Regions from separate parts of the Streptomyces sp. NPDC056222 genome, predicted to be linked through region 4. Evidence: riboswitches for the same ligand, from Rfam matches in the RefSeq annotation. Region 4 holds a riboswitch; each other region holds the start of a gene.

Region 1 (5,625 bases), on a different contig from region 4:
GCGGGTCTGGGAGCGGTAGACACGGGCGGCGGTCTGCTCGCCGAGCAGCCTGATCCGGGTCGCGGTCGAGAACCGGTCCCGGTCCTTCGCGGCCATGTCGTGTCGCCTCCCCTTCTCCTGCGCCGTAAAGCGTGCGTCCCCGCACACGGTACGGGACCGGGTGCGGGGACGTATGTACGACGGGCTGGACGGCCCTTGAGCCGCTACCGGCCCTGGGCCGACGCCGGCCTGAGCCGGTGTCGGCCCGTGAGCCGGTGTCAGCCCTTGAAGCGCGGGAAGGCGCTGCGGCCGGCGTAGACCGCGGCGTCGTCGAGGATCTCCTCGATGCGCAGGAGCTGGTTGTACTTGGCGACGCGCTCGGAGCGGGCCGGGGCACCGGTCTTGATCTGGCCGCAGTTGGTGGCGACGGCCAGGTCGGCGATGGTGACGTCCTCGGTCTCACCGGAGCGGTGGGACATCATGCACTTGAAGCCGTTGCGCTGGGCCATCTCGACGGCGTCCAGGGTCTCGGTCAGCGAACCGATCTGGTTGACCTTGACGAGCAGGGCGTTGGCGGTGCCCTCCTCGATGCCGCGGGCGAGGCGCTCAGGGTTGGTGACGAACAGGTCGTCGCCGACGATCTGGACCTTGGAGCCCAGCTTGTCGGTGAGCACCTTCCAGCCGGCCCAGTCGTCCTCGAACAGCGGGTCCTCGATGGAGACCAGCGGGTACGAGGAGACGAGCTCCTCGTAGTACTCGGTCATCTCGGCGGCCGTGCGGGACTTGCCCTCGAACTCGTACGAGCCGTCCTTGTAGAACTCGGACGCGGCGACGTCGAGCGCCAGCGCGATGTCCTTGCCCGGGGCGTAGCCCGCCTGCTTGATGGCCTCCAGGATGAGGTCGAGCGCCTCGCGGTTGGAGTCCAGGTTCGGGGCGAAGCCGCCCTCGTCGCCGAGGCCGGTGGACAGGCCCTTCGTCTTCAGGACGGCCTTGAGGGTGTGGTAGACCTCGGTGCCCCAGCGCAGGGCCTCGGAGAAGGACTCCGCGCCGATGGGCGCGATCATGAACTCCTGGATGTCCACGTTGGAGTCGGCGTGCGAGCCGCCGTTCAGGATGTTCATCATCGGAACGGGCAGCAGGTGCGCGTTCGGGCCGCCCAGGTAGCGGAAGAGCGGGAGGTCGGAGGCCTCGGACGCGGCGTGCGCGACGGCGAGGGAGACGCCGAGGATGGCGTTGGCGCCGAGCGAGGCCTTGTTGTCCGTGGCGTCCAGGTCGAACATGGCCTGGTCGATCAGGCGCTGCTCGGTGGCGTCGTAGCCGACGAGCTCCGGGCCGATCTGCTCGATCACGGCGAGGACGGCCTTCTCGACGCCCTTGCCCTGGTAGCGGTTCTTGTCTCCGTCACGGAGCTCAATGGCCTCGAACGCACCGGTGGAGGCACCGGACGGAACAGCAGCACGACCGGTGCTGCCGTCGTCGAGGCCGACCTCGACCTCGACCGTGGGGTTGCCTCGGGAGTCCAGGATTTCCCGGGCTACGACGACGTCGATGGACGGCACGAGCATCTCCTTCTGGGATGTGACGCTAGATGTGACGCTTGCTGTGCAGGGTCGCTTTGGCCTTGCGCCAAGAGCCTAACCGGCTCCGGGGCTCCGGCCCGCCCGGCGCCCGCCCCCTGGGACGAAAAAGGACCCGAGGGCAGGTATCCCGGGTCAAAACACCCCAGACCTACTCACCGGTAACGCGGGGTGAGGGGCTACGGGAACCCCGCATCCGGGAACCCGGGCGCACGCGGAGCCGGGAAACGCGGAACCCCGGCCCGGCACACACGGGGGAGGGTGCGCCGGGCCGGGGTGGTCACCGCGGGAGGGTCGGAGGGGCCGCGTGAGCCGCCGGACTCACGCGAACCGCCGGGCTCACTTCAGGTGAAGCTGCTGGCCCGGGTGGATCAGGTCGGCGTCCTCGACGACGTCCTTGTTCAGCTCGAAGAGCTTCTCCCAGCCGCCCTCGACCTTCTGGGCGGCGGCGATCTTGCTCAGGGTGTCGCCGGCGACGACCTTGTACTCGCCGTCACCCTTCGCGACCTTCTTGCCGGTCGGGGTGGTGACGGTCTTCGCCTCGGCCTTCGGGGCGGTCCGCTGCTCGCTGCGGGTCGTCGGCTGCTCGGCCTTGCGCTCGGGGGCGGCCGGAGCGGCCTGGGCCGGCGCGCTCTCGGCGGCGCCGGTGTACGCGGCGCCGGAGAGGCCCACGCCACAGCTCGGCCAGGCACCCTTGCCCTGGCCGGCCAGGACCTTCTCGGCGATCTGGATCTGCTGCGACTTCGAGGCCTGGTCGGCGGTGGCGGCGAACGCGGTGCCACCGTAGGCGGCCCAGGTGGAGGCGGAGAACTGCAGGCCGCCGTAGTAGCCGTTGCCGGTGTTGATGGCCCAGTTGCCGCCGGACTCGCACTGGGCGACGACGTCCCACTCGGAGGCGGTCGCGGCCGAGGCGGACCCGGCGGTCATGAGCGGCGCGGCGACGGCGACACCGGCGATGCCGGCGAGGGCGACGGCGCGGGTGGCCTTGGAGGCACGACGGTGTTTGCCCTTGGCGGAAAACAGCATGGGGAATCTCCTCACCGACGCCTACGAGGTGAGCTGTCGGGTTCGGGCCATGTGAGTTGCCCGGCCGCGCGACCTAGCGCGCGGCTTCACCCCAAGCCGCGTCCTCGGCCGCCTGTCTCAACGGCCGGGGGCGGCACTTACCTTGGGTCCCCCGCTCCTGCCTTCGGCGCATGACGCGACGACTGTTCCCATCGGCCGACGGCAGGATTCGGCGTATCGGTCGACGGGGCCCGCGGTGGCGAGCGGTGCTGACCGTAGACACAGACCTCTCCGAAGTTCAAAGAGGCCCATTGGGGAAATATCGCCCGTACCCACTTCGGGACGAAGGGTGTTTACGCAGGTGAGAGGTGACGGAAGCAAACTTTGCGGACGCGATATGCCAGTTGAGGCAAAGAGACCCATGTCTCAGTTGCACAGAACCGGACATACAGCCCCGAACTACCCCTTCGACGGGAGGAGATCGATCGTCAGGTCGAGGCTCTGGCCAGGGATGATGAGGTCGGGATCGGCACCCACCGTCGAGCGGTTGGCGTCATAGAGAGCGCCCCAGCCGCCCGGGAGTTCGTTCTCCCGTGCAATGTCGGTGAGGTTGTCGCCGGGCTTGACGGTGTATTCGCCCGAGTTGCCCTTGGTGTCCGTAACACCCGCGGAGTCCTTGGAGTCCTTGACATCCCCGGAGCCCGCTACATCCGTACTGTCCGACTTCTCCCCATTCCCGCCCGGGGTCGCCTCGCCTGTCGGCGCATCAGCCGGAGTGTCCGTTGGTGCGGCATGTCGACCGTTTTCACCACTCTTGCCCGGATTGGCCGTCTCCTCCGGGGCCGCGTCACCGCGGTGCTTACCGGTGCCCGGAGTCGCCGGCGCGGAAGGCGTGACGGAGGTCTCGGGGACGGCGGTCGGGCTCGACGTCGAGGGCGCGGTGGTCCCGGGGGTGACGGTCTCGGGGGTGGTGGCCCCGGGGGTGGCCGGAAGGCCCGCCGTCCGGTTCGACTCCTCGACCGGGCCCGTGGGCTCCTCCGGAGTGATCGCAGGCCCCGGGTCGACGCCGGGCGCGAGGCCGTCGTTCGTCAGTCCGGCGATCGGGGCGCAGGTGGCCCACTGCGTGGAGCCGGCGGCGAGCGCCTTGTCGGCAACCGCGATCTGCTGGGCACGGCTCGCGAGGTCCGCACTGGTCGCGTACGCCAGACCGCCGTACGTCTCCCAGGTCTCCTGCGTGAACTGCAGTCCGCCGTAGAGGCCGTTGCCGAAGTGTGCGCTCCACAGGCCGCCCGTCTCGCACTCGGCCACCCGGTCCCAGGTGGCGGCGTCGGCGGCGGAGGCGGAGCCCGCGGCGAGCAGCGGCATCGCCAGCGCGGATCCGGTCACGCCTGCGGCGACCACTATGGCGGGGGCCTGGCGGGGTCTGCGGTGTCGTCCGTTCCCGGAGCGCATACGGAGGGCCTTTCGCGTGACTGCTGAGATGACGGTGAACGTAGCGGCATTCGAACGTCAGTAACAAGTCGATGCAGCGGAGATCACGTAAAAGTCACAGTCTTGACGGACCGTCAGCCACCCAAAGGGGAGAACTCGACCGGAAGCGTGCGCAATCCACGCATGATGAGCCCGCCGCGCCACCGCAGATCGGCAGGATCGGCGGCAAGTCGCAGGTCCGGCAGGCGAGTCAGGAGCGTCGCGAGCGCGATCTGTCCCTCCAGCCGGGCGAGCGGAGCGCCGATGCAGTAATGGATGCCGTGCCCGTACCCCAGGTGCTGGTTGTCCCGCCGCGACAGATCAAGGGTGTTCGGCTCGTCGAAGCGCGCCGGGTCACGGTCGGCGGCGGCGAGCACGACGAGGACCGGGTCGCCCGCCGGGATCTCCTGCCCGCCGATGGTCAGCGGCTCCATCGCGTACCGCCAGGTCGCCATCTCCACCGGCCCGTCGTAGCGCAACAGCTCCTCGACACCGGTCTCCAGGAGTCCCCGCTCCCCCGCCGCGATCGAGGCCTGGAGCCGCTCGCGCTCGCCCGGGTTGCGCAGCAGGGCGTACACGCCGTTGCCGACCAGGTTGACCGTGGTCTCGAACCCCGCGAAGAGAAGGATGAAGGCCATGGCGGCGGCCTCGTTCTCGGTGAGGTGCTCGCCGTGGTCGGACGCCTTGATGAGCCCCGAGATCAGATCGTCGCCCGGGTCGAGCCGCTTGCGGTGGATCAGCTCCGCCAGATAGCCGCGCATCTTCTTGACCGACCGCGCCACCCCGCCGCGCGGCCCTCCGCCGTGCCGGATCATCATCCCGGCCCAGTCCCGGAAGTCGTCCTGGTCCTCGCGCGGAACGCCGAGCAGGTCGCAGATCGCGTAGATGGGCAGCGGGAACGCGAACTCGTGGATGAGGTCCGCCTCGCCCTTCGCCGCGAACGAGTCGATCAGCCGGTCCGTAAGCTCCTGCACCCGCGGTGCGAACTCGGCGACCCGGCGCGGCGTGAACGCCTTCGAGACCAGCCGGCGCAGCCGGGTGTGGTCGGGCGGGTCGATGTTGAGCAGATGCGTCATCAGCTCGGCCTTGCGCTCTCCCGGGATCCCCGTCTTCCCCTTGGCGTGCGCGGGCTCGTCGTGGTGCGCCGGGTTCTTCGACAGGCGCTGGTCGGCGAGGGCCTGCCGGGCGTCCGCGTACCGCGTCACCAGCCAGGCCTCGACCCCGCTGGGCAGCTTCGCCCGATGGACGGGCGCGTGCTCGCGCAGCCAGGCGTAGGCGGGGTACGGATCGGTCGCGAACTCCCAGGTGAAGAGCTCGGGGGCGGGGGGTTCGGCGGGGGGCGTGCTCACCCTGAGACGGTACAAGGTCGCCACGACACCGGCCCGCCGGAGGCCGGGGGGCCCGTGGTCGGTGGCGGAGGCCCGGGGGCCGGCGGCGCGTGGTCCCGCGGGGGTGCGCGAGAACCGGCGGGCGGGGCAACCGTCACGTGTCGTTGCGTCCACGGTCGAGATCCGCCGGGCACCCCCTAGATTCTCCGGAGTGGATGCCCAGTTGCTCAGGAGCACGTTCGCCGTCGTCGAGAGACGGGCCGAAC
Region 2 (5,625 bases), on a different contig from region 4:
GGCGCTCGATCGACGCCTTCCCGCGTCAGGGCGACCGGAGCCCGTGGAAGGTCCGCCAGAACTACGTCCTGGACGCGGCGACCACGATGCGCACGAACCTGGACCGCACCCTGGCACCGACCCCCCTGGCGCAGGTGCTCGCGGCCCGAACGGCAGAGAAGCACACCGAGGCGGCCGCGGACCGCGTCGGGGTGTCCGCGCCGCCCGTCAGGAGGCCGTGAGGCGAACCGGGGCAGGGCGGAGCCTCACTCGTCGCCCGCGAGGCTCCGTCGTGCCGCAGTCCCACACGACCGCGTGTCATTGGTACGGCATCTCACCAATCACCACCATGCAACTGCCGCCCATCGGAAGTTCACCCAAGAATTACCGCACGGATCTATACCTTTAAGCCACCCTCCCTCATCCTGTCCACGGTGTGCCGCTGGGGCACGCAGTGACGCGAGAGGCGGGGCATGACTCCCATCAGCCGCAGGGGATTCGTCGGGATCGGGGCAGGTCTCATGGCGGGCGCCGCCCTCCCCACGGGCACGGCATCGGCCACCGCCGCGGCCGCCACCGGCACGCTCACCGACGTCAAGCATGTCGTGATCCTCATGCAGGAGAACCGCAGCTTCGACCACTACTTCGGCCGGCTGCGCGGCGTCCGCGGCTTCGGCGACCGGGCCGCGGGCAACATCCCGGGCGGCTGGGGCACGTTCAACCAGCCCAACTGGGGCGGCCGCCAGTACCCGTGGAAGCTCAGCGCCACCCCGCCCGCCGGCGGCGTCGACGGCGAGACCCTGGCCCAGTGCAACGGCGACCTTCCGCACAGCTGGACCTCGCAGCACGCGGCATGGAACGCGGGCCGTATGGACAACTGGGTGACCGGCGTCGGCAACACCCGCACCCTCGGCTATCTCGACCGCGGTGACATCCCCTTCCACTATGCCCTCGCCGACAACTACACGATCTGCGACGCGTACTTCTGCTCGGCGCTCAGCGCCACCGGCCCGAACCGCACCTTCCTGTGGAGCGGCAGGATCGACGCCTCCAGCAAGGACGGCGGCGACGAGTCCGGGCTCACCTGGGAGACGTACGCCGAGGCGCTCCAGCGTGCCGGAGTGAGCTGGAAGGTCTACCAGAACGCGCAGGACAACTACGGCGACAACGGCCTCGCGTACTTCAAGAAGTTCACCGACGCGCGGCCCGGCGACCCGCTGTACGACCGCGGCATGGGGTCGGTTCCCAAGGTCACCGGCTCGACCCCGGACGACATCGCCGCCGCGATCCGCGCCGACGTCGTCGCCGGCACGCTCCCCCAGGTCTCCTGGGTCGTGGCCAACGAGGCCTTCTCCGAGCACCCGTACGCCCCGCCCGGCGACGGCGCGCACTTCGTGGACCTCGTCTACCGCGCGCTCGCCGCGAATCCCGAGGTGTTCGACGGGACGGTCCTCTTCCTCAACTACGACGAGAACGACGGATTCTTCGACCACGTCCCGCCGCCGGTCGCGCCGCCCGGAACCCCGGGCGAGTACCTCGACGGCGTCCCGATCGGGCTCGGTTTCCGGGTCCCGATGCTCGTCATGTCCCCGTGGACGCGTGGCGGCTGGGTCAGCTCGGAGGTCTTCGACCACACCTCCGTCCTGCGGTTCATGGAGACCTGGACGTCCGCCCTCGGCACCCCCGCCGCGTGCCCCAACATCAGCGCCTGGCGGCGCAAGGTCACGGGCGACCTGACCGGGGTCTTCGACTTCGGGAACCCCGTCTTCGGCGTTCCCGCGGGGCTCCCGTCCACCGCCAAGGTGATCGGGCAGTCGACCTGCGCCCCCCTGCCCAACCCGGTCCCGCAGGACAACGCCCTGCCCGCGCAGGAGGCCGGCACCCGCCCGGCGCGCGCCCTGCCGTACCAGGTCAACGGCAACCTCGACCGGTTCGAGTTCGGTGCCGCGGGCAAGATCCTGGCCTGGTTCTCCATGACGAACCAGGGCTCGCAGGCGAAGCGCGCGGCGCACTTCACGATCCATCCGCACCAGCACCGGTCCACGGCGGCGTGGCAGTACACCGTCGACGCGGGCACGACGTCCACGGACTACTTCAACATCGGGACGGGCTCGGGGTCGGGCAAGTACGACATCTCGATGATGGGCCCCAACCGCTTCCTGCGCCGCTTCATCGGCGACGCCTCGAAGCCGGGCAAGGCGATCGAGGTCGCGGCGCGCTTCGCGACCGAGCCGGGCACGGGGAAGACGGCGATCTACTTCGCGATGAAGAACGCCTCCACCACTCCGGTGACGTTCACCATCCGCTCGAACGCCTACCGCTCCGACGGGCCGTGGACGTACACGGTGGCGGCGAACTCCTCGCGCGAGGACCACTTCAACGCCGTGGCGTACCACAACGGCTGGTACGACTTCACCGTCCTCGCCGACATCGACGGCACCTGGTCGCGCCGCTACACGGGCCACATCGAGACCGGCACCGCGAGCATCACAGGCTGACACACAGCCGCACTCCCCACCAAAAGGGACACAAGGGTCTTTATTATCCCTTGTGTCCCTTTTCTCAACTCACCTGAATTTACCCTAATGACCGATTTGACACCCCTGGTGAGATGAATCACGCAAAGGGCCTGCAACCATCTCCTCGCACCTTCCGTCCCCTTGCCCTTCAAGGAAGTTCGGCGGGGTGGGCGCGGCGGAAATCCCCTCGGCGAATTACCCACGTACGCGACGTCTTGTTTCTGTCGACATTTCTCGCCTACGGTCACCTCGACCCGGACGGATCGCCGAATCCTGCCACCGTCCGAAAAGACCGATCATTCACCCGAAGGCAGGAGCGGGGGACCCACTATTCGCCGGTCCGGATTCTCCGGAGCGGCTCGGGGTGAAGTCGCACGTGTGCGGCCGGGCATCTCCAGCCCGAACCCGACAGCTCACCCCGCAGGCGCCGGAGAGGAATGCATCATGCCCGCACACGGTAAGCACCGGCGCCCCAAGCGACGTCCCCTGACCCGCGGTATCGCCCTTGCGAGCACGGGTGGCGCCGCACTGGCCCTGCCCCTGGTCGCCACGGCCACCGCTCATGCGACGCCCCAGACGGCCCCCGCGACCGCCCCCGCCGAGAAGACCGTCTTCAGCGCCCCGGCGAAGATCGCGGAATCAATTCCGGCCGCCCAGAATTCTGCCGCCAAGATTTACAAGGTCGTCCGCGGCGACTCCCTTTCGGTGATCGCGCACGAGCAGGACGTCCAGGGCGGCTGGAAGGCCCTGTACCGCGCGAATCGCAGCGCCGTGGGTGACAACCCGTCACTTATCCACCCTGGCCTCGAACTGACGCTCAGCGGGAAATCCGCCACCGCCCCGAAGCAGCCCAAGCAGTCGAAGTCCTCGGCCCGTTCGGACGCCGACCGGGCCGACCGCTCGCAGCAGCGGAGCACCGCTCCGGCCAAGGCCGCTCCCGCCAAGGCCGCTCCCGCGAAGCCCGCCGCCGCGGCTTCCGGGAAGGCCGCCGCCGCAGCCCCCAAGGCCGCCCCGGCGAAGACCTACGCCAACAACCTCGACGGCTGGATCCGCGAGTCGCTGGACGTCATGGCGCGCTACGGCATCCCGGGCTCGTACGACGGGATCCACCGCAACATCATGCGCGAGTCCTCGGGCAACCCGCAGGCCATCAACCTCTGGGACTCGAACGCCGTCAAGGGCACGCCGTCCAAGGGTCTCCTCCAGGTCATCGAGCCGACCTTCCTCGCCTACCACGTGCCGGGCACGTCGATGGACCTCTTCGACCCCGTCGCCAACATCACCGCGGCCTGCAACTACGCCGCGGACCGCTACGGCTCCATCGACAACGTCAACGGGCCGTACTGATCCCCTGCTCCGCGTCGACTCCACGCCCCGGCCCCGGTCCCTCATGGGCCGGGGCTTCGGCGTCCCGCCAAGCGGTCTGGGGCATTCCGTCCCCATGTCGCGTTCATGGCGTGCACCATGGGCGACTGATGATCCGCGACGGGGATCGCGGATCCCGTCCCTGGGGGGAACGACGTATGAAGAGAACGCTTGCCCTGTGCGCGGCCGTCGCCGCGGTGTCCGGTCTGCTCACGGTTGCCGGTCCGGCCGTCGCCCAGACGCCCGGCGCGACCGCCTCACGGTGCACGTCCGGCCCGACCGTACTTCCCTCGCTCCCGCCGGACGCCCGTGGCGGGATCTCCACCGAGGGCGTGCACGATCTCGGCCCGCGCGGCCTGGCCGTGGGCGCGAGCGGCGGCCTGCCGGTGTACTGGAGGGGTGAGCGGCTGCACCGTGTGCCGCTGCCCGAGGGCTACGACGAGGGTGCTGTCCGAGCCGTCAACCGGCAGGGACTCATGGCCGGCTGGGTGGGCCGCCGCTCGGACGGTTCGACCGCCCTGTTCAGCTACCGCCCCGGGGCCTCGTCGGTGCGGCTGTTCGCCGAGGGGGTGCCACGGGGCGCGTCCGATGTGGACGTCGACGACGCCGGGCGGATCGCGGGCGTCGACAGCGACGGCACGGCGAAGGTGTGGCGGGACGGGAAGGTCACGCGGACCCTGGCGCTGCCGCCGGACGCGGGACCGGGCACGGTCGTGACGCGGATCACCGGTGTCAACGCGCGCGGCGATGTGATCGGCGCGGCCGAGCAGTCGTACGACGGCCCCGACGGTTTCACCTGGAGCTCCTTCCCGGTGCTGTGGCCGGGGGACGGCGGCCCGGCCCGTGCGCTGCCGGTCGCGCGCGCCGAGTATCTGGTCCACAACATGGCCGAGGGCATCGACGACGCCGGGCGGGTCGTCGGGTACGTCTCGGTCAGCGACCGGTTCGACCCGGAGAGCGAGCCCTGGTCGTGGGCGCCCCCGTTCCAGGATCACGGCTCCTCCCCCGGCCTCCTCGCCGGGCAGGAGGAGGGTGAGTTCGGTGCGATCAGCCCGACGACGGGCGTCGCAGTGGGTACGGCGACGACCCACCGGGAGGGCGCCCCGCTGCTGCCCTCCCAGGCTCAGTTGTGGCCGGGGCACGGCCCGGTCCTCGCGCTGCCGTCGCTCGGCGCGGACCGCGACGCGACGGCCCGCGCCGTGTCCGACGACGACCGGGTGGGCGGAGTCGCCGTCGACGCGTCGTGGGTGGCCCGTCCGGTGATCTGGAACTGCGCGAGCCGACAGGCGTACGTGCCCCCGGGCTCGTAGCAAAGCCGGCAGGCGATGTCGGGGCGCGGACGGCCGCACCGGGTCCGTCCGCGCCCCTGACCGGTTGGGGGCGCGGACAGGGCACGCCAGGTCCGCGCCCCGACAGGTCAGTCGTCGGGAGGTCGGGCGTCGGCAGGTCAGGCGTCGAGCCGTGGCCGGGCGGACTCCGGTACGGAGGTCGTGGCGTCCGTGGTCCTGGTGCGGCCCACGGACACCCGAAGCGTCACGGCAGCCGCGACGCCCGCCACCAGGCCCCAGGTCAGGGCGGCCGGCACGCCTCCGCCGAGGACGGCGGACATGTGCAGGAGCCCCCAGCGCAGGCCCGACCCGTCCGTCGCGATCCGCAGGAGCTGGCCGGCCAGCAGCGCGAGGACGGTCGCGCAGACCGCGCCCGCCGCCATCGCCGGGACGGTGACCCGGGTGAGCAGCACAGGCAGCCGGCGCAGCGCCCA
Region 3 (5,625 bases), on a different contig from region 4:
CGGGATCTGGCGCCAGAGCCGTACGTTCGAGCCCGCGGTACGGCTGCTCTTCCTCAACCAGCTGACGATCAACCTCGGCTTCTACATGCTGATGCCGTACCTCGCCGCTCATCTCGCCGACGGCCTCGGGATGGCGGCCTGGGCCGTCGGACTCGTCCTCGGCGTACGGAACCTCTCCCAGCAGGGCATGTTCCTGGTCGGCGGGGCGCTCGCCGACCGGCTCGGCTTCAAGCCGCTGATCGTCGCGGGCTGCGCGCTGCGGACGGCCGGCTTCGGGGCGCTCGCCTTCGCCCAGTCGCTGCCGGTGCTGGTCGCCGCCTCGGTGGCGACGGGCCTGGCGGGGGCGCTGTTCAACCCGGCCGTGCGGGCGTATCTCGCGGCGGAGGCGGGGGAGCGACGCGTGGAGGCGTTCGCGCTGTTCAACACGTACTACCAGGCCGGGATCCTGCTCGGGCCGCTGGTGGGGGTGGCGCTGACGGGGGTGTCGTTCCGGCTGACGTGCGTGGTGGCGGCGGTGCTGTTCGCCGTACTGACGCTGGTGCAGCTGCGGCACCTTCCGGTACGGGGGAAGCCGGCGGAGGCGGTCGAGGAGCGGGGCCAGTTCCGTACGGTGCTGACCAACCGCACCTTCTGGCTCTTCTCGCTGGCGATGACCGGCTCGTACGTCCTGTCCTTCCAGGTCTATCTGGCGCTGCCGCTCGCGGCGGACGGCACGGCGGCGACGACCGCGCTCTTCGTCGTCTCCGCGCTCGTCGCGCTGGCCGGCCAGCTGCGGATCACGGCCTGGTGCGCGCGCCGGCTGAGCCGTGAGCGGTGTCTGGTCCTCGGCCTCGTGCTGATGGGCGCGGCTTTCCTGCCGCCGGTGGCCGTGCCCGGGCTCGGGGGGCTGCTGCTGTGCGCGGCGGCCCTGGCGGTCGCGAACGCGGTGCTGTACCCGTACGAGATGGACACGGTCGTCGCGCTCTCGGGCGGGCGGTGGGTGGCCACGCACTACGGGCTCTACAACACCGTCTGCGGGATCGGGATCACGCTCGGGAACCTGGGGACGGGCGCGCTGCTCGATGTGACCGGGTGGTCGGCGACGCCGTGGCTGGTGCTGTGCGGGGTCGGGTTGGCGTGCGCGTGCGCGGTGGGGGCCCTGGGGCGCGGCGGACGGCTGAGCGCGGACGCGGTCCCGGGCGCTCGGGGGTAAGGGCCGGGGGCGCGCGGAGGTGAAGGGCGGGGGCGTAGGGGTGAGCGGCTGAGGAGGTGTCACCCACTCGGCCGAGCGGGGGTCGCCGCGCGGCGCGGCTCCCGCCACCCTGGGGTGGGCGCGGTACCGTCCGTCGCCGTGTACGGACCGGGCAGGAGAGCACAGGTGGGGCAGGGGCAGCGAGGCGCGGGCGGCGACGTGAACGGGCGTCCGCGGCCGCGAGCCGAGCAGGCCCGGCGGTTCATCCGGGCCCTGCCCCCACTCGTCATCCTCGGCGGTGTCGTCTTCGACCTCTCCACCCCGCCCTCGTACACGGCGGCCCCGATGTTCTCGGCCGCTCCGCTCATCGCGGCCCCGTTCTTCTCGATGCTCACGACCCTGCTCACCGGCATCGCCGCGATCCTGGCCGGCGTCGGTCTGCACCTCTACAACCACACGGCCACCGAAGTTCCCTCCCTCACCGAGACGTTCACCGTCGCCACCGTCGCCGCCCTCGCCCTGCTCATCAACCGGGTCGTCCTGCGCAGCGGCGAGCGGCTCGCCTCGGCCCGGGTGATCGCGGCGGCCGCCCAGAAGGCGGTCCTGCCGACGCCGGCCGAGCGGATCGGCGGCCTTCAGGTGGCGGCTCGTTACGAGGCCGCGCAGGCGGACGCGTTCATCGGCGGCGATCTGTTCGCCGTCCAGGACACTCCGTACGGGGTGCGGCTCGTGGTCGGTGACGTACGGGGCAAGGGGCTGGACGCGGTCGAGGCGGTCGCCATCGTGATCGGGGCCTTCCGGGAGGCGGCCGAGCAGGAGGCGACCCTCGAGGGCGTCGCGCAGCGGCTGGAGCGGGCGCTGGCCCGGGAGGGCACGCGGCGCTCCAGCCTCGACGCCTTCGAGGGGTTCACCACGGCCGTCCTGGCCGAGATCCCGCGCGTGGACGGACACGTACGGGTGGTGAACCGCGGTCACCCCGAGCCGCTGCTGCTGCACGCGGACGGGGGCCTGGAGCTTCTGGCGCCGAGCGAGCCGGCGCTGCCGCTCGGCATGGGCGAGTTGGCCGCCTGGCCGGACCGGGCGGACGAGAGCCCGTACCCGCCCGGCGCGACGCTGCTCTTCTACACCGACGGGCTGTCCGAGGCGCGCGACGCCGAGGGCACCTTCTACGATCCGGCCGAGCGGCTCGCCGGCCGGATCTTCCCGGGTCCCGAGGAGCTGCTGGACGCGCTCGTCGACGACGTCCGTCGCTACACGGGCGGCGGCTCCACGGACGACATGGCGCTGCTCGCCGTGAGCCGTCCGGCGACCGGGCAGCCGGAGCGGCGGCGGACGATGCCGGTGGTGCCGTGACCATGCGTAGTGGAGAGGTACCGCTGCGATAACAACTGACACACTGTCAGTTCCAACTCTTTCAGGCAGGGGTTAACTGAAGCGGGGTCAAATCGGGCTGTACTGCCTCAATCCCTTGAATGATCACTCGGAACAGCTTGGAATCCGGCCCTCCTGTCTATTAACGTTCGATAACGCAGCGCGGTCGTCCCAGCCGTCGCAAGAGACGGCACCGTGCGCACGCGCCGAATCCTGAAAAGGAACCGGGGAACCACCACTTGGGGTGAATCGGGCACCGTCGCATCCGTGCGACACCGCTCGTAGGAGACCTTCCTGCTCCGAACCCGTCAGCTAACCCGGTAGGCGAGAAGGAAGGAAAGGAGTACGCCTCCGTGGCGTCCAACACCCCTGCCCCCGAAGACACCTTCGACGGGTTCCAAGCGTTCGGTGCGCCGGGCGCCGCCGGTACGGACGACACCACGACGTGGGGGGAGTGGAACCCCACCGAGGACTCCCTTCGCCAGCAGGCCCGCTCCGGTGGCCGCCACCGGGTCGTGAAGCAGCGCTCCGCCTTCGCCCGCTCCTCCACCGTCCTCGGCGTCGGTGTCATCGCGGCCGTCGGCGCGGGTGGCATGGCCACCGCCAAGGACAAGCCCCCGGTCTCCATATCGCTCCCGGACCTGAACCTCCCGGACGCCTCCGAACTGCCGGGCGTCGGCGAGCTCATCTCCGACGAGGACGGCGCCGACGGTACGGGTTCCGGGACGAACAACCCGCAGCCGCTCACCGCCTCCCTCACCCTCTCGGCCGACAGCGCCGAGAAGACCGGCGGCGGTTCCGCGTCCGAGTCCACCGCCGACGCCGGCGAGGCGCTGCGCGCCCGCATCCTCCAGCAGGCCGAGCAGCAGCAGGCCTCCGCCGACGCGGCCGAGAAGGCCGAGGCGGAGAAGCAGGCCGCCGAGAAGGCAGCGGCCGAGGCGGCGGCGAAGGCCTCCGCGGCCGAGAAGGCCGCCGCCGAGGCGAAGAAGAAGGCGGAGGCGGAGGCAGCGGCCAAGGCCGAGGCGGAGCGGCTGGCCAAGCTCGCCGCGAGCTACTCCCTGCCCACGTCCTCGTACACCCTCACCTCCACCTACGGCCAGTCCGGCTCCATGTGGTCCTCCGGCTACCACACGGGCCTCGACTTCGCGGCGCCCACCGGCACCCCGGTCAAGGCGGTCCACGGCGGCACCATCAAGTCGGCGGGCTGGTCGGGCTCGTACGGCTACCGGATCGTCCTCGAGCTGGAGGACGGCTCGGAGGTCTGGTACGCGCACCTGTCCTCGATGACGGTGAGCGTGGGCCAGTCGGTGGGCACGGGCGAGACGATCGGCCGTGTCGGCGCGACCGGCAACGTGACCGGGCCGCACCTGCACCTGGAGGTCCACACCGCGGGCGGCGACGGCATCGACCCGGCCGCCTGGCTGCGGGACAAGGGCCTGTCGGTCTGATCCGGCCGGGAATCCCAGGCCGCTGAGGCCGCCGAGTCTTCGACGCGCCCCCACGCTCTTCGCGCGGGGGCGCGTCCCTCGTTGCGCTCCCCACGACTCCGGCGGTTCTGCGGCACCCCCACGATTCAGGCGGTCCTGGCGCTACCCCCGACGTCAGGGGTGCCGGAACACCGCATCATCCGCGGTGCCGTCGGCGTCCGGCCGCGCCCGACATGCGGCCGACCGACCCGGAGGCGCCCCGCGATCTAGCTCCGGTACGGGTTGTAGCCGCCGTAGTCGAGGTACTGGGGCGGCGCCCAGACCTGGCCCGTCGCCCGCGCGGCGTAGGTCAGGGCGGGGGATGCGACCGCCTTGCGCTGCCAGAGGTGGTGGAGCAGCTCCTGCTCACGGGCGAGGAAGTCAGGTGCGCCCGCGCCGCGCTGGGCGCGGTGGCGCAGGAAGGCGAGGGTCGTCGCGAACGCCTCGTACTCCCCGACCGCTACGGCGGCCGCCGGGCCGTACGTGCGGCGGGCGAAGTCGCGGGCGAGGGAGCGGGCCCGCATCGAGGAGAGCGCGAGCGGCTCGGCGGGGGAGAGCCAGCCGGCCGCCGCGTACGCCGGGAGCTGCCCGGATATCGTGCGCAGCTCCCGCTGCCTGCTCCATATCGCCAGCCAGGTCAGCAGACCGAACGCGGGCACCATGAAGATGCCGTACACGACGATGAAGCCCCACGGTCCGAGGACGGTCGCCGAGCTGTTCCACAGGGCGTGCACGCCCATCGAGAGGACGAGACCGGCGACCGGCAGCAGGACGCGCCGCACGCGCTGGCGCCGGGCGGCGAGGGCGGCGAAGCCGAAGCCGAGGCCGGTGAGCACGGTGAAGAGCGGATGCGCGAACGGCGACATCACGATCCGTGCGAAGAAGGTGCCCGCGGTCATCGAGCCGATGCCGGTCGTGCCGATCTCCTGGTCCTCGCCGAAGGCCCGGCCGAGATAGAGGATGTTCTCGGTGAAGGCGAAGCCGCTTGCGGTGAGGCCGGCGATCACGACGCCGTCGACGAGACCGGTGAACTCGCGGCGGCGCAGCAGGAAGATCAGCAGTACGGCGGCGGCCTTGGCGCTCTCCTCGACCACCGGTGCCACGACCGTGGCGCCGAGGGTGTCGGCGGACGCGGGGTCGGCCGTGGCGGTGGCTATCCAGCGGACCGCGAAGGAGTTGGCGATGATCGAGACGAGCGCGGCGGCGAAGGCGCCCCAGCAGAACGCGAAGATCAGGTTCCGCCACGGGCCGGGTTCGACGCGGTCGAGCCAGCGGAATGCGGCGACCAGCAGAGGGACGGGCAGGACGGCCAGGCCGAGGCCGACGAGGAACCCCTCGGTGCCGGTCTGGTCCCGCACGATCGCGAGGATCACCAGCGCGCAGAGCGTGAGCAGCGTGACCACGGCGACCGCCCGGACCACCTTGCTGCGCCAGAACGCTCGGCGGGGCCGGTAACGCCACTGGGCGCGGTCCGGGACAGCCGTGAAGTCGGGCTCCTCGGTGTCCCGGGCAGGGACGGGCACGTGGTTCGACACGTGATCGACCCTAACGACAGGGACTGACACCCCGCGAGGGAGTTCCGCCCTCGACGTCCTACTTCCTGGCGAAGAGCAGGTC
Region 4 (5,625 bases):
CGCAGGGCGCGGACGACTACGCCTGCCAGACGGACGGGATGATCGGCCTGGGCTGCGGGGCGCGCTCGTACACGTCCTCGCTGCACTACTCCTTCGACTACGCCGTCGACATGAGGGAGGTCCGCTCGATCATCGACTCCTACACCGGGACGCGGGACTTCACACGCGCCCAGGTGGGCCGGTGGGTCGACGCGGACGAGGCGCGCCGACGCCATCTGCTCCAGTCGCTTCTGCAGGCCCGGGGCATGTCCACGGTCGACTACGAGGAGCGGTTCGGCACCTCGCCGTTCGCGGACTTCCCGGCCGAACTGGGCCGGTTCGAGGAGCTCGGCTGGCTGGATCCGACGGCCCCGGCCGGGCTGCTGCGGCTCTCGCCCGAGGGCCTGGCCCACTCGGACGCGCTCGGTCCCGCACTGTTCTCGCCGGCCGTCCGGGCGGCGATGGCCGCCTACGAGCCGAAGTAGCGGAGGTGACGGCATGGACCTGACGATCCTCTACCGGGGCCCGCTCGCCTCGTGCGACTACGACTGCCCCTACTGCCCCTTCGCCAAGCGCCGTGACAGCCACGAGCAGCTGCGTGCCGACCGCGCCGCGCTGGAGCGCTTCTCCGCCTGGGCGGCCGCGCAGAGCGGCGACCGGCTGAGGATTCTCTTCACCCCGTGGGGCGAGGGCCTGGTCAGGTCCTGGTACCGGCGCACGCTCACCGAGCTGTCGCGCCTCCCCCACATCGAGCGGGTGGCGATCCAGACGAATCTGAGCTGCCGCACCGACTGGCTGGCCGAGGCCGACCCCGAGACCCTCGCGCTCTGGTGCACGTACCACCCGGGGCAGACACCGTACGACCGTTTCCTCGCCAAGTGCCGCGAACTGACCGCCCGGGGCACGCGTTTCAGCGTCGGGATCGTCGGCCTGCCGGAGCACCGGGAGCACGCGCGGCGGCTGAGGGACGATCTCCCGCCCGAGGTGTACCTCTGGGTGAACGCCGCCGAGGGGCACACCTACACCGACGAGGAGGCCGATGGCTGGACCGCCCTCGACCCCCTCTTCCCGTACAGCCGCCGCCCGCACCCCTCAGCCGGTCTCCCCTGCCGGACCGGCGAGTCGGTGATCTCGGTGGACGGTGACGGGACGGTGCGACGCTGCCACTTCGTGAAGGCCGAGCTCGGCAACCTGTACGACGGTTCGTACCGCGCCGCGCTGCGGCCCCGCGCCTGCCCTCTCGCCCTCTGCGACTGCCACATCGGCTACGTCCATCTGGAGACGCTGCCGCTGTACGACGTTTTCGCCGGAGGCGTCCTGGAACGGATCCCCGCCGCGCTCAGAGGGGCATGAGGTCCGGGCGCTTGGCCTCCACGTGGTCCCCCGAGCTCTCACCCCGCAGCCGCCGCCCGATCCACGGGACGAGGTACTCCTTCGCCCAGTGGATGTCGTCGCGGCGCACGTCCAGGGTGTTCCGCGGCGGCAGCGGCGGCCACGCCTGGTCCGGGTCCGCCGGCACCTCCATGCCGAGGACCTGGGCGGCGCGCAGCGCGACCCGGGTGTGCCCCTCGGGCGAGAGGTGCAGCCGGTCGCCGTCCCAAGCCCGCCTGTCCTGCACCGACTTGAGCGACCACAGGTCCAGGACCGGGCAGTCGTATCGGTCGGCGACGGCCCGGACATGGGCCGTGTAGGTGGCGATCTTGCCGCGCAGATGGCGCAGGACGGGTACGTCGCGGGTGTCGAAGCCGGTCGTCACCATGACCGTGCCCACGGCCGAGGTCAGATCCGCGACGGCGCGCTCGAAGCGCTCCGCGACATCGTCCGGGTCGGTACCCGGGCGGATGATGTCGTTGCCCCCCGCGCAGAAGGTCACGAGGTCGGGGGCGAGCTCCTTCGCCCTGGGGACCTGCTCCTCCACGATCTGGTCGAGGAGGCGGCCGCGTACGGCCAGGTTGGCGTAACGGAATGCGTCGTGCTCCGGCAGCTGGTCGGCGAGCAGCACCGCGAAGCGGTCCGCCCAGCCGACGTACTTCCCATCGGGCCCGGGGTCTCCGACGCCCTCGGTGAAGCTGTCACCGATCGCCGCGTACGACCCGAATACGTCCATGTCTCTTGATCTCGAATCGTCTGCCACGGGAGCTCATCTTTCCCTTATGGGTGTGACCTACGCGACCGTAAGGAGGGGTTGACGCCGGGTGAGATACGCCACCGGTCAAGATTCCGCCAAGCCGGAATACTGCGGAACGCGAAGAGGCCCGGCACAACACGTGCCGGGCCCTTCGGGTGCTGGGTGTACGTCAGATGCTGACGCCGTGCGAGCGCAGGTAGGCCAGCGGGTCGATGTCCGAGCCGTAGCTCGGTCCGGTGCGGATCTCGAAGTGCAGGTGCGGACCGGTGGAGTTGCCGGTCGAACCGGAGAGACCGATCTCCTGGCCGCCCGTGACGGTCTGGCCGGCGGAGACGCCCAGCGAGGAGAGGTGGGCGTACTGCGAGAACGTGCCGTCGGCATGCTGGATGACGACCTCGTTGCCGTACGAGCCGCTGTTGCCCGCGGAGTAGACGGTGCCCGCGCCGACGGCCTTGACCGAGGTGCCGGAGGAGGCGATGAAGTCGACACCGGTGTGGTAGCCGGAGGACCACATGGCACCGGAGGCGCGGTACGGGGTGGAGACGCCGCCGCTGACCGGGGCGACCCAGCCGGAGGACGCGGCCTTCGCGGGAGCGGCCGGCGCCGGCGTTGAGGTCGAGGCCTGGGTGGACTCGACCGCGCCGCGGTCGGCGCTGCGCGAGCTGCGCTCACCCGAGCCGGTGGAGGACTTCTCCGCCTTGGGTGCGGCCTTCGGGGCGGCCTTCGGAGCGGCCTTGGGCGCGGGCGCCTTCGCCGTCGACTTGGCACCGAGCGTGAGCTTCATGCCGGGAAGGATCAGCGAGGGGTTCCCGCCGACGACCTGGCGGTTGTCCTCGTAGAGCTTCTTCCAGCCACCCGCCAGGTGGTGCTCGGAGGCGATCTTCGACAGGTAGTCGCCGCGGACGACGGAGTACGTCTTCGGCTTGGCGGTCTTGTCGGCGGCGGGGGCCTTCGCGGGAGCGGCGGCGACGGCGGCGACGGCCTGCTCGGGCGTCACGGTCGGGGCGCCCTTGTCGGCGGCGTGGGCTCCGGTCGCACCGAGGAGCGGCAGGGCGACGACGGCGCCACCGGTGCCGGCGGCGACGAATCCGCGCGTGATCGGGTTGACCTTGGGACGGCGGTGCTTACCCTTTGCGGGCATGGCGAATTCCTCTCCGTCGCCTGCGAGGTGAGCTGTCGGGTTCGGACTGGAGATGTCCGGCCGCGTTCTCACGCGGCTTAACCCCAAGCCGTCCGGATCGAGCCGGTTCGGCGTACTTACCTGGGTCCCCCGCTCCTGCCGTACGTGGATGGGTGCGGATTCCGGGCGGTGGCAGGATTCGGCGGTCCGACCGGATTGACGGTGACCGTAGACGAGCGGAGTCGGCGCGAACAAGCCACCGTTTTTCTCTCGCATTCAGGGCCGGGATATTCACGCCGAATTCCGGTCACCCTCCGTGGAGGGCGGAGCGCCGATTCCCTTTTCCGGCAGGGAGATCGCCCGGAACGATCAGGCACGGTCCGTCACTTTTATGACGCTGCTCACGCACCCGAACCCATCTCCCCTATTACCAGGGCGCGTTATACCTAAGGGCCCAATTCGGACAGAACACCCATTCCCATACCCCGGGGGTAGGCGGAGCCGACCCCACCCGGGATGATTGCCCCAGGAACCGATCTCGATCAGCCAACCTTCAGGAGCACTCGTGACGCAGCAGCTGCCGCAGATCCCGTCGACCGAACCCGAGCTCACCGGGGTGCGCAACTTCCGGGACGTGGGCGGCCTGCCGACCGTGACAGGCGGATCGGTGCGATTCGGACGGCTCTTCCGCAGCGGCCACCTCGCGCACGCCACCGAGGAGGACGCGGCCTTCCTCTCCACCCTCGGGCTGCACACGATCTTCGACTTCCGCAACCAGGCGGACCGGAAGGTCGAGGGCCCGGACGTCGAACTTCCGGGTGTACGAAATGTGAACATACCGCTCAATGACCCGGCCGACGGCAAGGAGTTCTGGAAGCTGGTCAGCACGGGCGAGCTGGAGCAGCTCCGCGCCATCCTGGGTGACGGCAAGGCGGCCGGCCGAATGTCCGATTCGTACCGGAAGATGATTGTCGAGCGGACCGCTGAGCACAGCCGCATCCTGCACGCGATGGCCGAGGACAGCGTTCCGGCGCTGATGCACTGCGCGGCCGGCAAGGACCGCGCGGGCCTGTCGATCGCCATCTCGCTGCTCGCGGTGGGTGTCGAGCGCGAGGCGATCGAGGCCGACTACGTGAAGTCGAACGACCCGCACCGCCGGTACAAGGTGCGCCGCAGCTCCACCGCCGCGGACGCCATGTCGCCCGAGGTGATGGAGCTGCTCAGCCCGCTCTTCGACGCGCGCGTCGAGTACCTGCGGGCCTCGTTCGAGACGATCGAGCAGACCTGGGGCACGGTCGAGAGCTACCTCACGGACGGCCTCGAGCTCTCTCCCGAGACGCGGGAGCGGCTGCGCGAGCGACTCGTCGTCGAGGCGTGACCCCGCCCCCTACTGGTTCTGCCCGCCGAGCATGAACAGCAGGTAGAGGAACCCGGCGAAGAGGTGCCCGGCCACCAGATAGGCGAAGAGCCGGAGCACCAGACCCTTGGGGAACTTGCCCCCGTCGCGCTCTTCGCCGGTGACGGGTGCGGACTTCTCGGACATATCGGCCCCTTCCGAAGGGCTCAGCGCGGATACGGAGTTCCGTCGCCGAGACACAGCTCGGCAGCGGGGCTCTGCATCAGCGTGTGGACGAAGAGCAGCTCGGCCCCGCCGCGGCCGGCGGCGCCGATGCGGTGCGGGGTGAGCGAGTCGAAGTGCGCGCTGTCCCCCGGGTCGAGTACGTGCACGGTGTCGCCGAGTGCGAGCCGCACCTGCCCTTCGAGGACGTGGAGCCACTCCTCCCCGGGGTGGACGCGCACGATGTCGGTCCGGGTGGCGTACGGCACGTGGACCCGGAGCGCCTGCATCGCGCGGCCGGGGCCACCGGCCTGGCGATAGATCCAGCCGTCGGCCTCGACGGGCTCGGACCGACCCGCCCTGACGACCGGATCACGCTCGGGCGGAACCTCCCCCAGGAGCTCGGCGACCGTCGTACCGTAGATGCGGGCGAGGGCGAGCAGCATGGGCAGCGAGGGCTGCCGGCGGCCCGTCTCCAGCCGGGAGAGATGGGCCGGGGAGAGACCGGCCCGCTGGGCGGCGGCCTCCAGGGTCAGCCCGCGGCGTCGGCGCAGGGCGCGCAGCTGGGGCGCGACGTCCGGCAGGACATCGGGTGCGGCGGGGTCCGGGGACCGCTCCCCGGGGAGGTGCTCCATGCCTCCATTCCGCCAGGATCTTTCCTCTGAGGCAACATTCTTGCCTCAGAGGCAAAAGCCTCGCGAGGCCGAAGATCAGCGCTGTGCCACCGCTTGCTTGACCAGCGTCTTCCCGAAGTCCCACATCAGTCCGCCGCCCCCATGGGCGTCGTCCATCACGGCCGTGAAGGCGGTCACGAAGCGGTCCACGTCCTCCTCGTCGATG

What was found. A riboswitch is a leader RNA that binds a small molecule or an ion and turns the genes downstream of it on or off. The one in region 4 is predicted to bind cyclic di-AMP.
Region 1: linked by a shared signal. The riboswitch ahead of ACFC0D_RS32765 (transglycosylase family protein) and the one ahead of ACFC0D_RS16530 (peptidoglycan DD-metalloendopeptidase family protein) in region 4 are both predicted to bind cyclic di-AMP.
Region 2: linked by a shared signal. The riboswitch ahead of ACFC0D_RS18660 (transglycosylase SLT domain-containing protein) and the one ahead of ACFC0D_RS16530 (peptidoglycan DD-metalloendopeptidase family protein) in region 4 are both predicted to bind cyclic di-AMP.
Region 3: linked by a shared signal. The riboswitch ahead of ACFC0D_RS32970 (M23 family metallopeptidase) and the one ahead of ACFC0D_RS16530 (peptidoglycan DD-metalloendopeptidase family protein) in region 4 are both predicted to bind cyclic di-AMP.

The regions. Positions count from the first base shown of each region.
Region 1 is NZ_JBHJTL010000105.1:15,219-20,843, reverse strand. It holds gene ACFC0D_RS32775 (septum formation initiator family protein) at 1-96, opposite strand, end outside; gene eno (phosphopyruvate hydratase) at 258-1,544, opposite strand; gene ACFC0D_RS32765 (transglycosylase family protein) at 1,896-2,582, opposite strand; cyclic di-AMP (ydaO/yuaA leader) riboswitch at 2,586-2,761, opposite strand; gene ACFC0D_RS32760 (transglycosylase family protein) at 3,021-3,947, opposite strand; gene ACFC0D_RS32755 (cytochrome P450) at 4,127-5,380, opposite strand; gene ACFC0D_RS32750 (globin domain-containing protein) at 5,571-5,625, shown strand, end outside.
Region 2 is NZ_JBHJTL010000035.1:63,899-69,523, forward strand. It holds gene ACFC0D_RS18650 (flavin-containing monooxygenase) at 1-221, shown strand, start outside; gene ACFC0D_RS18655 (phosphocholine-specific phospholipase C) at 453-2,477, shown strand; cyclic di-AMP (ydaO/yuaA leader) riboswitch at 2,753-2,938, shown strand; gene ACFC0D_RS18660 (transglycosylase SLT domain-containing protein) at 2,943-3,845, shown strand; gene ACFC0D_RS18665 (hypothetical protein) at 4,022-5,173, shown strand; gene ACFC0D_RS18670 (hypothetical protein) at 5,311-5,625, opposite strand, start outside.
Region 3 is NZ_JBHJTL010000107.1:15,049-20,673, reverse strand. It holds gene ACFC0D_RS32980 (MFS transporter) at 1-1,192, shown strand, start outside; gene ACFC0D_RS32975 (PP2C family protein-serine/threonine phosphatase) at 1,307-2,524, shown strand; cyclic di-AMP (ydaO/yuaA leader) riboswitch at 2,737-2,884, shown strand; gene ACFC0D_RS32970 (M23 family metallopeptidase) at 2,896-3,990, shown strand; gene ACFC0D_RS32965 (PrsW family intramembrane metalloprotease) at 4,236-5,543, opposite strand; gene trmB (tRNA (guanosine(46)-N7)-methyltransferase TrmB) at 5,602-5,625, opposite strand, start outside.
Region 4 is NZ_JBHJTL010000030.1:3,331-8,955, reverse strand. It holds gene ACFC0D_RS16545 (STM4012 family radical SAM protein) at 1-464, shown strand, start outside; gene ACFC0D_RS16540 (STM4011 family radical SAM protein) at 478-1,332, shown strand; gene ACFC0D_RS16535 (SGNH/GDSL hydrolase family protein) at 1,319-2,113, opposite strand; gene ACFC0D_RS16530 (peptidoglycan DD-metalloendopeptidase family protein) at 2,277-3,248, opposite strand; cyclic di-AMP (ydaO/yuaA leader) riboswitch at 3,253-3,426, opposite strand; gene ACFC0D_RS16525 (tyrosine-protein phosphatase) at 3,793-4,605, shown strand; gene ACFC0D_RS16520 (DUF6126 family protein) at 4,615-4,770, opposite strand; gene ACFC0D_RS16515 (XRE family transcriptional regulator) at 4,791-5,420, opposite strand; gene ACFC0D_RS16510 (aspartate aminotransferase family protein) at 5,496-5,625, opposite strand, start outside.